One region of the Rhizobium sp. CFBP 13726 genome, then DNA from elsewhere that is predicted to be linked to it. Evidence: predicted binding sites of a transcription regulator. Region 1 holds the regulator's gene; each other region holds the start of a gene.
The links. Region 1 encodes PhoB, which activates phosphate uptake and scavenging genes when phosphate is short. Its sites were predicted from a motif close to TGTCATNNANCTGTCAT; they were not measured.

Region 1 (3,068 bases):
GCACCCAGGATTACATCATGGGCCGCTTCGGCTGATGCGAGCGCAGAACCCGTCAGCCGCAACTGCAGACATCAAGGATCAGACACATGGTTTCGACCCATATTCTCTCGGCCTATGACGAGGAACTGAAATACCTGAACCGCCGGATTTCCGAAATGGGCGGTCTGGCGGAGCAGATGTGCGGTGATGCCGTGCGTGCGCTCGTCAACTCCGACTCGGCGCTGGCCCAGAAGGTCATCTCGGACGACGTCATTCTCGACCACGCCGAGCGCGATATCCAGGACAAGGCGATCGTCACCATCGCCAAGCGTCAGCCGATGGCGGCCGACCTTCGCGAGATCATCGGCACGCTGCGCATTGCAGCTGACCTGGAACGCGTCGGCGACCTTGGTAAGAACACCGCCAAGCGCGTGCTCGCCGTGCAGGGAACAGGCGTCCCGCGCAAGCTCGCCCGTGGTCTGGAGCATCTTTCCGAACTGGCGCTGGTGCAGCTCAAGGACGTTCTTGATGTCTTCGCCAACCGCTCCGCGGAAAAAGCCGAAATCATCCGCCAGCGCGATGAAGAGATTGACGCGATGTACACCTCGCTGTTCCGCGAACTCCTCACCTACATGATGGAGGATCCGCGCAACATCACCACCTGCACCCATCTCCTGTTCTGCGCCAAGAACATCGAGCGCATCGGCGACCACGCGACGAATATCGCCGAGACCATCTACTACATCGCGACCGGCGCACAGCCGGAGGGCGAACGTCCGAAGGACGATACGTCCAACATGCTCGGCTCCGCCGGGACATGATGCAGCTCTCCCGAAATCGCCTGCCGGTTTCGGGACGATAACTGCCAAAACCAATGACCTGAAGCAGCGCGAGCGGATCTGGCGGATCTAAGTGCGGTTCGGGACGAGTGACGGAGCAAGTCGGAATGCAGCCGAAGATCGCAGTCGTGGAAGACGAAGAGGCCCTCAGCGTCCTCCTTCGGTATAACCTGGAGGCCGAGGGTTACGAGGTCGATACCGTGCTTCGCGGTGACGAAGCGGAAATCAGGCTTCAGGAGCGCGTTCCGGATCTTCTCATTCTCGACTGGATGCTGCCGGGCGTTTCAGGCATCGAACTCTGCCGTCGCCTGCGTATGCGGCCGGAGACGGAACGCCTGCCGATCATCATGCTGACGGCGCGCGGCGAAGAAAGCGAGCGCGTTCGTGGGCTTGCCACCGGCGCAGACGACTATGTGGTCAAGCCTTTCTCGACGCCGGAACTGATGGCCCGCGTCAAGGCGATGCTGCGCCGTGCCCGACCCGAAGTGCTGTCGAGCGTCCTCAAATGCGGCGACATCGAACTCGACCGCGAAACCCACCGCGTTCACCGCAAGAGCCGCGAAGTTCGCCTCGGGCCGACAGAGTTTAGACTTCTGGAATTCCTGATGGCGTCGCCCAGCCGCGTCTTTTCGCGCTCGCAGCTGCTCGACGGCGTCTGGGGCCATGACATCTATGTCGACGAGCGTACCGTCGACGTGCATGTAGGGCGCCTCCGGAAGGCGCTCAACTTTTCCAACATGCAGGACGTCATCCGCACGGTCCGCGGTGCCGGCTACTCGATGGAAGCCTGAGCACCGCGTCTCCTAGCCGGCAGCGTCATGGCAATCACGCCGGTCACGACGCAGGCGAGACCGAGCCAGGCTGTCGAGGCAAGCGTTTCGCCGAGAAACACGACGCCGATGCCAACGCCGATCGGCACCCGCAGATAGGCCTGCGCCGTCGTGCCGACGGAGCCGAGCGTCTGGACCAGCCGGAAATAGATGACGAAGGCCAGCGCCGTCGAAAATACCGCCAGCGCCAACAGGGCGAGCATGGAATCGGCGCTGGGCGTCAGCGTCCAGGGCCGATCGACCACGAGGCTCACGGGAATGAGGATGGCCGCCCCTGCAATCAGCGATCCCGCGGCGGGCATCATCGGGTCCAATCCTTTAAAATTCTTGCCGAAGATGGCAGCCGCCGCATAGCAGATCGTCGCCGCCACGATGGCGAGTTGCGCCCAGAGGCTCTCGCCCGAGCCGGCAAGCGCCTCCATGCCGACGATCAGGCATATGCCGACAATGCCTGCGGCAACTCCAAACAGCTTGGCCGCAGAGACGCTTTCATGGCGGGTGATCAGCGCCGTCAACAGAAAGGCGAAGATCGGCGTCGTTGAACTCAAGATGGTGGCAAGGCCCGCATCGGTCGTCTGTTCGGCCCAGGCGATGAGGGTGAAGGGGACCGCGCTGTTGAGGCAGGCCTGAACCGTGAAAAGCTTCCAGGTCTGCCGGTCGGTCGGCAGCTTCAATCCGCGAAGGCGTAGTGCCGCAGCGAGAATGAGCCCGGCGACCAGTGTTCTGACGGCAATAAAGGTGACAGGCGAAATCGTCTCCACACCGACTTTGATCAGCGTGTAGGACGCGCCCCAAAGCGTCGCGAGCGTGAGGAGCAGCAACAGATCCGTTGCCATGCTTGTTTTGGTGTCCGCCATTCCAGTTCCTGTCCCCATGAATGCAATCTCCGCCCCTCTTAGCGGAACCAGGAAAAGAAATGCTTCGACGACGGCCGAACCGTTGACCGCTGACGGCAAAGTTTTCCGGTGCTAGAACTGGATCATGCCCAATATGGTTTCAGGAAATACGATTGCGGAAGTTGCAAGCCTGATCGGCGATGCTGCACGCGCCAACATGCTGTCCGCGCTGATGGGCGGACAGGCGCTGACGGCGGGCGAACTGGCACGCCACGCCGGCGTCACCGCGCAGACCACCAGCGGCCATCTCGGCAAACTGGCGCAGGCTCGCCTGATCGAGGTCGAGAAGCAGGGCAGGCACCGCTATTACCGACTTGCCTCTCCGGAAGTCGCGCACGCGATCCACGCGTTGATGGCAGTCGCCGCGGATGGGCCGAAGCGCCATCATCCTGTCGGCCCGAAAGACGAAGCGTTACGGCTTGCCCGCACCTGTTACGATCACATGGCCGGCCGTCTCGCCATCGCGCTCGCCGATGCCCTAACAGGAAGCGGCTACATGCTGCTCGGCGATGGAGCCGGCCTGA
Region 2 (3,068 bases), on a different contig from region 1:
GAAAAGGGTACCTGCTGATGCAGATGCCCTTTTCTGTTTCGTCGTGGTGATGTCCGGGCTCTAGAGGCCTGCCGATCACCGCCTCACTGCTTTACTTCGCGTTGAGGAACTCGGCGGCTTCGATCAGGCTGAACTCGTTGTCATCAGCCTTGTTGACGGCGCGACCGGCCGAGAAGGGCAGGTTGTTGTCATTGCCGATGATCAGGTGTGTCGCGTCGATCTGGTCGACATTCTCGATCGTCACGAACGGCATGTCGTAGATGCCGTCCTTCGAGCCAGCCATCTTCTTGCTGTCGGGGTCCTTGATGTTCAGAAGGTCGATATAGCCGATCTTGCGGACGGCCGCGCCGACATTGGCGTCGGTCATCTCGATCTTGTAGACGCGCTTCAGTTCGGCCGGCGCATCAAAGCAATCCGGTTTCGGCTGCTTCGGATCGGCGCAGGCCTTGTCCTTGGTGCCGGCGCCGTTGTCGCGTTCGATGACGAGCGCGGTGGTGGCATCCAGCATGTTGAAATCGCCGATCGCGACACCCTTTTCAGACAGCGGATAGAGCCAGGAACGACCGGTCCAGCTTTTCGAAGCGATGTCGAATTCGATGACGCGCAGCGCGGTGCGCCCATCGGCCTGTTCGACCTTGCCGTCGTCGAGGAAGATCGGGCCTTCCAGCAGGCCGTAAAGCTTCTGCCCATCCTTCGATAGTGCCATGCCTTCATAGCCACCCGAACGCTTCAGGTTGAAGACCGGCATCTTGGCGGCGGGGTTGGCCGGCATCGAAAGGGTCGGGTTGTCAGGCGAGGTGACCTTCTTGCCGTCGACGGTGGTGGCAACGACGTCAGTCAGCTGGCCGAGCATGTCGACCTTGATGAGGTAAGGCCCGAATTCCTCGCCGAGCCAAAAACCGTCCGCGACGGGCTGGATCGATTCGATATCGAAATCGGCGCCGGTCAGGTAGCGCTTGTCGCTGCCTTCCATGGCGATCGGGAAGGGGGCGATCTTGTTCGGGTCCGACAGGAAGATGTTCTTGACGACATCGACCTTGTTGGTCGCCCAGTCGAACTTCACCTGGTGCAGGAACAGCATCGCGTCGGAGGAATTGGCCTTGGAGCCGAAACCGTTGTCGGAGAGCGTCCAGAACGTGCCGTCAGCCATCGCCTTGATCCCGGAAAAGCCCTGGATCGGCTGACCGTTGAATGGCAGCTTGACGTCGGTGACGCGAACACCGTCCTTGCCGTCGATCGATCCGAGCTTTTCCGTGCGCTTGCGGTCCGGCGTGGTGAACTTGCCCGATGTCTTGAGAAATTCAGGCGCATCGGTTGGAGCAGCAGTCACCGTATTGGCCGGCAGGATTGCCTGGCCCGCGAGCTTTGCGGGAAACTCCTTGTCGTCGGCCAATGCCGTGCCGGCGAGGAGGGTACTTACGAAAACGGAGGCTAAAAAGGTTTTGGTCATCAAATCACCTGTTCGAATGAGAAGAACACGCGACGTCGATAGGCGGGACGCATGACGGTAGGGTGATGATCGGTTGACGCTTGGATGAAGGTTTTACGTCGGTTTCTTGACGGTGCCAGAGCAGGTAGTTCAAGCGTCGCGGAGCCGGCCTGGAACGCTGCAAATAACTGGGATTTAAACGAAAAGGGATCGCGCTCCGGAGCTCCGGTTGCCGATCCCTTGTATTATGAAAGACGGTGAGGACGAGCCTTACAGCTCGACCGCCTCGACCTTCTTGTTGACGAAGCGCAACGCCACGCCGCCTTGGATCAGCTTGAGCGCCGTGTCGCCGAACAGTTCGCGACGCCAGCCGGAAAGGGCGGCCACTTCGGCCAACTCGCCTTCGGCAGCAATCTTTTCCAGATCGTCGGTATTGGCAAGCACCTTGGCGGCAACGCCCTGCTTGTCGGAAATGAGCTTCAGCAGAACCTTCAAGAGTTCGACGGCAGCGCCCGTGCCTTCCGGCAGGTGAACATGCTTCGGCGCATGCGGCATCTCGGTCTTCGGCAGCGCCAGCGCCGTATTGACAGCCTCGACGATCGCGGCGCCTGAGGATGAGCGTTCCCAGCCCTTCGGCACGGTGCGAAGACGTCCGAGAGCTTCGGTATCCTTCGGCTGCTGCTGGGCAATCTCGTAGATCGCATCGTCCTTCAACACGCGCGAGCGCGGCACGTTGCGGCTGCGCGCCTCACGTTCGCGCCATGCGGCGACGAATTTCAGGATCGCCAGTTCGCTTGGCTTCCTCAGCCGCGACTTCAGACGAAGCCAGGCATCGTCGGGATGCAGATCATAGGTCGACGCGCTCTCGAGAACCGCCATTTCCTCCGTCAGCCAGAGGGCACGGCCTTCACGTTCCAGTTGTTCTTTCAGAGACAGATAGACGTCGCGCAGATGGGTGACGTCAGCCAGCGCATAGTCGAGCTGCTTTTCGGAAAGCGGCCGGCGGCTCCAATCGGTAAAGCGCGACGACTTGTCGATCTGCACGCCCTTGATGCGGTTGACCAGCTGGTCGTAGGAGACGCTGTCGCCGAAGCCGCACACCATGGCGGCGACCTGCGTATCGAAGATCGGGTGCGGCACGAGATTGCCGAGATGGTGGATGATCTCGATATCCTGGCGCGCGGCATGAAACACCTTGGTGACCGCCGTGTTCGCCATCAGCTCGAAGAAGGGCTTGAGGTCGAGCCCTTTTGCCAGCGGATCGACGAGAACTTCGACTGTCGGGCTCGCCATCTGGATCAGGCAGAGTTCCGGCCAGAAGGTCGTCTCTCTCAAGAACTCCGTATCGATGGTGATGAAGTCTGACTGAGCCAGCTTTTCGCAGGCTTCCTGAAGGGCAATTGTTGTTTCGATCATCGTCTCATTCACGTGCAGGTGGTCAACCTTCCTTTCCCTTCCCGCCGCAGATGTCAAGACAAACGGCCAGCCTTTCCCGGAAGCGGGCGGCTATTTCCTGTTGTTGCCGTCAGCGTCCCTGTCCTTGTCGCCACCACGGTCCGCAGGGTCTGCAAGCCGGTTGAAATAGGCCGACGTGCGCAGGAGGGCCCGGAAGCGCGAACTCCGCTGCTGCGGCGGCACC
Region 3 (3,068 bases), on a different contig from region 1:
GTGGCGTCGTCTTTTACAATTTCGGGATCGTGATTGCTCATGGAAGATGCGGATAATCCTCGAGGTCCCCGGGGTCAATCGCCAGCGATGCCGCATCTCCCCGGCGATCATGTCGATCTCCTGATCATCGGCGGCGGCATCATGGGCATCTGGGCTGCGGTCAAGGCGGAACGGCTCGGCATCCGAACCCTTTTGGTCGAAGCCGGACGGTTGGGGCAGGGTGCCAGCGGCGGCATTCTGGGTGCGCTGATGTCGCATGTGCCCGACCGCTGGAACGACAAAAAACAGGCGCAGTTCGATGCGCTGGTCGCCCTCGAAGACGAAGTTTCTAGGCTTGAAGGCGAGACCGGGCTGTCCTGCGGTTATCGCCGCTCCGGTCGGCTGATCCCGCTGCCGAAGCCGCATCTCAGACCCATCGCCCTACGCCATCAGCAGGAGGCGGAGGTCAACTGGCGGCACGACGGCGATCCGTTCCACTGGCATGTGCTCGATGCGTCGCCTTTCGACGGATGGCCGGACCCGGCCTTTACCGAAGCCGGCATCGTGCACGACACGTTTGCCGCCCGCGTTTCCCCGCGCCATCTGATGGCTGCGCTGGCGGCCTTCCTTGGCAAAGCCCGGCACGTGCGCCTGGTCGAAGGACTGCAGGCGGAGCGGATCGACCCCGTGGCAAACCGCGTCGAGTTTTCCGATGGACGCTCGATCGGTTTTGGCCATTGCATGATTGCGGCCGGTCCGCAGTCGTTTCCGCTGCTCGGGCCCCTGTCTCCATCCATCTCGGTTCCGCTGGGACAGCCGGTGAAGGGGCAGGCGGCGCTGCTGAAGGCCGATATCGATCCGTCGCTTCCGATCCTGTTTCTCAACGGGCTCTATGTGATCGCCCATGACGATGGCCACGTGGCGGTCGGCAGCACCAGCGAGGAGGAATTCGACGCGCCGTTTGCCACCGATGCCAAGCTCGACGATCTCCTGGTCCGCGCCCGCGCGCTCGTGCCGGCACTTTCCGGTGCGGAAGTGGTGGAGCGCTGGGCCGGGCTACGGCCGAAGGCGATCGGTCGGGAGCCGATGGTCGGTCCGCATCCCGACCATCCGCGCGTCATTGCTCTCACCGGCGGCTTCAAGGTCAGCTTCGGGCTTGCCCACAGGCTTGCAGATGCTGCGCTCGGTTTCGTCATCGGCCAGAAGCACTCGCTACCCGAGAGTTTTATACTTTCGGATCATCTTGCGGTTGCTACGCGTTAAACGCGCGTTTCGGCCCTTTCTCGTCGTTAATCTGTCACGCAAATCGCGTAACCCAATTCGTGGGGTTGATGAGCATGCGTGAATAAACGAACAGGGGCAGAAAAGGTGACGCATGCGCTACGCACTCTATTTTACGCCACCTGCGCATGATCCGCTGACGCTTGCCGCGGCGCAATGGCTAGGCCGCAGTGCCTATTCCGGCGAGGCGATGGAGCCGCCCGAGATCTGCAACCTTGGTTTGCACGAGATCGCCTATCATACCGCGCTGCCGCGCCGCTGCGGTTTTCACGCCACGCTCAAGGCGCCGTTCCGGCTCGCTCCTGCTATTACCGAACAGATGCTGCTGCGCGATCTGATGCACTTTGCGGGATCGCATGATCCTTTCGAACTGCCGCTTCTCGAAGTGGCGCGTCTCGGCAATTATTTCGGGCTCGTTCCGGCTGTGCCTTGCGAGCGGATGCGGTTTCTCGCCTGCGCCGTCGTGCAGGAATTCGATGCGTTTCGGGCGCCGCTCTCGGAAGGCGAACTCGAACGCGCCGATCCCGGCGATCTTTCGGCGCCGCAGTTTTCCAATCTCTATCGCTGGGGCAACCCATACGTGATGGAAGAATACCGCTTCCACATGACATTGACCGGCCCGATGACAGCGGCCGAGATGCCGCGTTTCGAAACCGCCTTGCGCGCCCATTTCAACCCGTATCTGCTGCGTCCCCTGGAAATCGCCAATATCGCGCTGTTCGTCGAGAATGAGCCCGGTGCGCCGTTCCATGTGCATTCGCTGCATCCGATGGGGCGCGTTTCCGCCCGCAAGATCGCCTGAGCGATCACGTTCCGTCTCGACATCGGCGGAAAGGCTGGGCTACCTTCCACAAGAGATAATCGAGGTGGACCATGCCCATAACCATAAAAGACTACCCCCGCGATCTCGTCGGCTACGGCCGCCACACGCCTGATCCGAAATGGCCCGGCGGCGCCAATATCGCCGTGCAGTTCGTGATCAACTACGAAGAGGGCGGCGAAAGCTCGATCCTCGACGATGATCCGGCGTCGGAAAACCTCTTGTCGGAGATCGTCGGCGCCGCCGCCTGGCCGGGGCAGCGCAACCTCAACATGGAATCGATCTACGAATACGGTTCGCGCGCCGGCTTCTGGCGGCTGCACCGGCTGTTTACCGAACTCAACGTGCAGACCACCGTTTACGGCGTGACGCTTGCCATGGCCCGCAACCCTGAGGCTGTCGCTGCGATGAAGGAAGCTGGCTGGGAAATCGCCAGCCACGGTTACCGCTGGCTCGAATACAAGGATTTCGACGAAGCGCGGGAACGCGAACACATAATCGAAGCGGTGCGGCTGCATACGGAGCTTACCGGCGAACGTCCCTACGGCATGTATCAGGGCAAGCCATCCGACAACACGCTGAAGCTCGTCATGGAAGAGGGCGGTTTCCTCTATTCGTCCGACAGCTACGCCGACGATCTGCCCTATTGGGTTCCCGGGTTGGATGGCAAGCCGTTCCTGATCATCCCCTATACGCTGGAAACCAACGACATGCGCTTTGCCACGCCGCAGGGTTTCAACACCGGCGATCAGTTCTTCACCTATCTAAAGGATGCGTTCGACACACTTTACCGGGAAGGCGAGGAGGGGGCGGCAAAGATGCTGTCGGTCGGCCTGCATTGCCGCCTCGTCGGGCGCCCAGGCCGCGTGGCGGCGCTGCGCCGGTTCATGGAATACGTGCTCTCCCACGACAAGGTCTGGCTGCCGCAACGCATCGAGATCGCCCGCCACTGGCATGCCCATCACAAGCCCTCAGATGTGTCGGCCCC
Region 4 (3,068 bases), on a different contig from region 1:
GAGCTCCTCACCATCGAAGGCGTCATGATGCCGGGCAAGGGTCGCATGACCGTCACCGGCAACCTCAAGGACGTGATGAAGGAATCGATTTCGGCTGCGGCATCCTATGTCCGCTCCCGTGCCGTCGATTTCGGCATCGAGCCGCCGCGCTTTGACAAGTCGGACATCCACGTGCACGTGCCGGAAGGTGCGACGCCGAAGGACGGTCCGTCGGCCGGTGTCGGCATGGCAACCGCGATCGTTTCGATCATGACGGGCATTCCTGTTCGCAAGGATGTCGCCATGACCGGCGAAATCACGTTGCGCGGCCGGGTGCTGCCGATCGGTGGTCTCAAGGAAAAACTCCTTGCGGCTCTGCGAGGCAACATCAAGGTTGTGCTGATCCCGGAAGAGAACGCGAAGGACCTCGCGGACATTCCGGACAACGTGAAAAACGGCATGGAGATCATCCCGGTGTCGCGTATGGGCGAGGTGATCAAGCACGCGTTGGTTCGCCTTCCCGAACCGATCGAGTGGGATGGCACGGTGGAGACTCCGGTCATTGCGACAGTTGACGGTGCCGACGACTCGTCGACAACGATCGCTCACTAAGCGGTGCCTTGAAGCCGCCACGAACTGATAAAAAAGCCGGCGAAAGCCGGCTTTTTTTGTGAAAAATGCCCAAGACCCCTTGTTTTTCAGGCTTTTTCGGAGCCTTTGGGTTGCCAAGTGCCGACGCAAAACTATTGTCGGCGCCGACCAAATGAGTCGTTCCAAAACCGTTGAAAGGGTGGAAATATGAACAAGACCGAACTGGTGTCCGCAGTGGCCGAAAAAGCCGGCCTCTCCAAGGCTGATGCCGCCTCTGCAGTCGATGCCGTTTTCGAGACTGTCCAGGCCGAACTGAAGAATGGTGGCGACATTCGCCTCGCTGGCTTCGGCAGCTTCTCCGTTTCGCGTCGCGAAGCATCCAAGGGCCGCAACCCGTCCACGGGCGCTGAAGTCGATATCCCGGCTCGCAACGTTCCGAAGTTCTCGGCCGGCAAGGGTCTCAAGGAAGCTGTTAACAGCTGATCGAAAGCATCTGGCGGCCTGCCGCCGTGATGCAAAGCGTTGAGAAGGCCCGGTGAGAACCGGGCCTTTTTCGTTGAACGGAAAGCGTGTTCGAGCCTTATCCGCAGGTCCGTTCTTTCTGCGTCCAAAACTGTCATCCGCCTGTCATGACAGTGCAGCACAAGCCGAGTGTAGTTTCACGGAGGCTTCCCATGACATTCTCGACACGCGCCGCTTTGACCGCGCTCCTCCTCGGCTCCGTTGCAGCTCCTGCCGGCGCCGAGCAAGTCTTCAACCGCATTGCATCCTTCCCGGTCGCCCAGAACCTGCCCAAGGGCGAGGACAAGGCGACCTCGTCGGAAATCATCACGGCCACCGCCGACGGCAACACGCTCATCTATTCCGATGCGCCGGGCGGCACGATTGGCTTTATCGACATCACCGACGCAAAAGCGCCGAAGGCAGGCGGCTCGGTCAAGATCGACGGCGAGCCGAACTCGGTCGCCGCAGTCGGTGCGAAGGTTCTCGTCACCATCGATCGGACCAAGGACCTCACCAAGCCCGCAGGCCAGCTCGGTGTGGTCGATATCGCCTCCCGGAAACTCGAGAACACCTGTGATCTCGGCGGCCAGCCGGACTCGGTCGTCATCTCGCCGGATGGCACGTTTGCGGCCATTGCCATCGAGAACCAGCGCGACGAAAAGCTCAACGACGGCGCTCTTCCGCAGCTGCCGGCCGGTGAATTGCAGATTGTCACCCTGAACAATGGCGTGCCGGTCTGCGACAGCATCCGTCACGTCGATCTGACGGGACTGTCCACCGTCGCTCCTGAGGATCCCGAGCCTGAATTCGTCAATATCAACGCCAACGGCGAAATCGTCGTGACGCTGCAGGAAAATAACCACATCGTCATCGTCGACAGCAAGACCGCAAAGGTTACCGCCCATTTCCCGGCCGGCACGGTTGATCTCGATGGCGTTGACATCAAGACCGACGGCGCACTGACCTTCTCCGGCAAGCTCACGGCCATTCCGCGCGAACCGGATGCGGTAAAGTGGCTCGGTACCGATCGTTTCGTTGTCGCCAACGAAGGTGATTACAAGGGCGGCTCGCGCGGTTTCACCATTTTCGATCGTACCGGCAAGGTTCTCTATGACGCCGGCACGTCGCTCGAATATGCTGTCGCCCGCGTCGGACACTTCCCGGAAAAGCGTGCCAAGAACAAGGGCATCGAGCCGGAAGGCCTGGAAGCTGCGACTTTCAACGGTCAGAAATATTTCTTCGTCCTGTCGGAACGCGGTTCGATGATCGCGGTCTACAAGGATACCGGTGCGGAACCGGAACTGGTGCAGCTTCTGCCCTCAGGCATCTCGCCTGAAGGCGCTGTCGCCATTCCCGGCCGCAACCTGCTCGCCTCCGCCAACGAAGCCGATCTCGGCGAAGACGGCGGTGCCCGCTCGCATGTCATGATCTACGAGCTTGGCGAAGGCGCAAAGGCCTATCCGATGCTCGTCTCCAAGGATGTCGACGGCAAGCCGCTCGGCTGGGGTGCCATGTCGGGCCTCGTCGGTGATGCGGAAAAGGACGGCATTCTCTATGCAGTCAGCGATAGCGTCTATGCCATGCAGCCCTCGATCTTCACCATCGACGCTACGAAGAAGCCGGCCGAAATCACCAGCGTGGTACGTGTGACCCGCAACGGTCAGCCGGCCCAGAAGCTCGATATCGAAGGTATCGCACTCGACGGCAAGGGTGGCTTCTGGCTGGCTTCCGAAGGCGACAGTGCCAAGTTCGTTGGTCACGGCATCTACAACGTCAGCGCAAAGGGCGAGATCAAGTCCGAGATCGCGCTGCCTGCAGAACTTCTGGCAGGCGAAACCCGCTTCGGCCTCGAAGGCATCACCACAACCGGTTCCGGCGACGACCTGACACTTTGGATGGCAATCCAGCGCGAATGGAAGGACGATCCGAAGGGCCAGGTGAAGCTTCTGTCCTACAAGCCGAAGTCCAAGGAATGGGCCGCCGTTCGCTACCCG

Region 2: the regulator PhoB is predicted to act here: its motif matches at 1,524-1,540, upstream of IFT66_RS02750 (esterase-like activity of phytase family protein).
Region 3: the regulator PhoB is predicted to act here: its motif matches at 1,264-1,280, upstream of IFT66_RS08990 (DUF1045 domain-containing protein).
Region 4: the regulator PhoB is predicted to act here: its motif matches at 1,185-1,201, upstream of IFT66_RS03045 (esterase-like activity of phytase family protein).

The regions. Positions count from the first base shown of each region.
Region 1 is NZ_JACYUU010000003.1:377,147-380,214, forward strand. It holds gene pstB (phosphate ABC transporter ATP-binding protein PstB) at 1-35, shown strand, start outside; gene phoU (phosphate signaling complex protein PhoU) at 87-800, shown strand; gene phoB (phosphate regulon transcriptional regulator PhoB) at 926-1,609, shown strand; gene IFT66_RS15885 (DMT family transporter) at 1,591-2,505, opposite strand; gene IFT66_RS15890 (ArsR/SmtB family transcription factor) at 2,630-3,068, shown strand, end outside.
Region 2 is NZ_JACYUU010000001.1:561,374-564,441, forward strand. It holds gene IFT66_RS02750 (esterase-like activity of phytase family protein) at 92-1,450, opposite strand; gene rnd (ribonuclease D) at 1,700-2,845, opposite strand; gene IFT66_RS02760 (MFS transporter) at 2,936-3,068, opposite strand, start outside.
Region 3 is NZ_JACYUU010000002.1:411,757-414,824, reverse strand. It holds gene mnmD (tRNA (5-methylaminomethyl-2-thiouridine)(34)-methyltransferase MnmD) at 1-41, opposite strand, end outside; gene IFT66_RS08995 (NAD(P)/FAD-dependent oxidoreductase) at 40-1,242, shown strand; gene IFT66_RS08990 (DUF1045 domain-containing protein) at 1,355-2,062, shown strand; gene puuE (allantoinase PuuE) at 2,134-3,068, shown strand, end outside.
Region 4 is NZ_JACYUU010000001.1:621,412-624,479, forward strand. It holds gene lon (endopeptidase La) at 1-591, shown strand, start outside; gene hupB (DNA-binding protein HupB) at 778-1,053, shown strand; gene IFT66_RS03045 (esterase-like activity of phytase family protein) at 1,245-3,068, shown strand, end outside.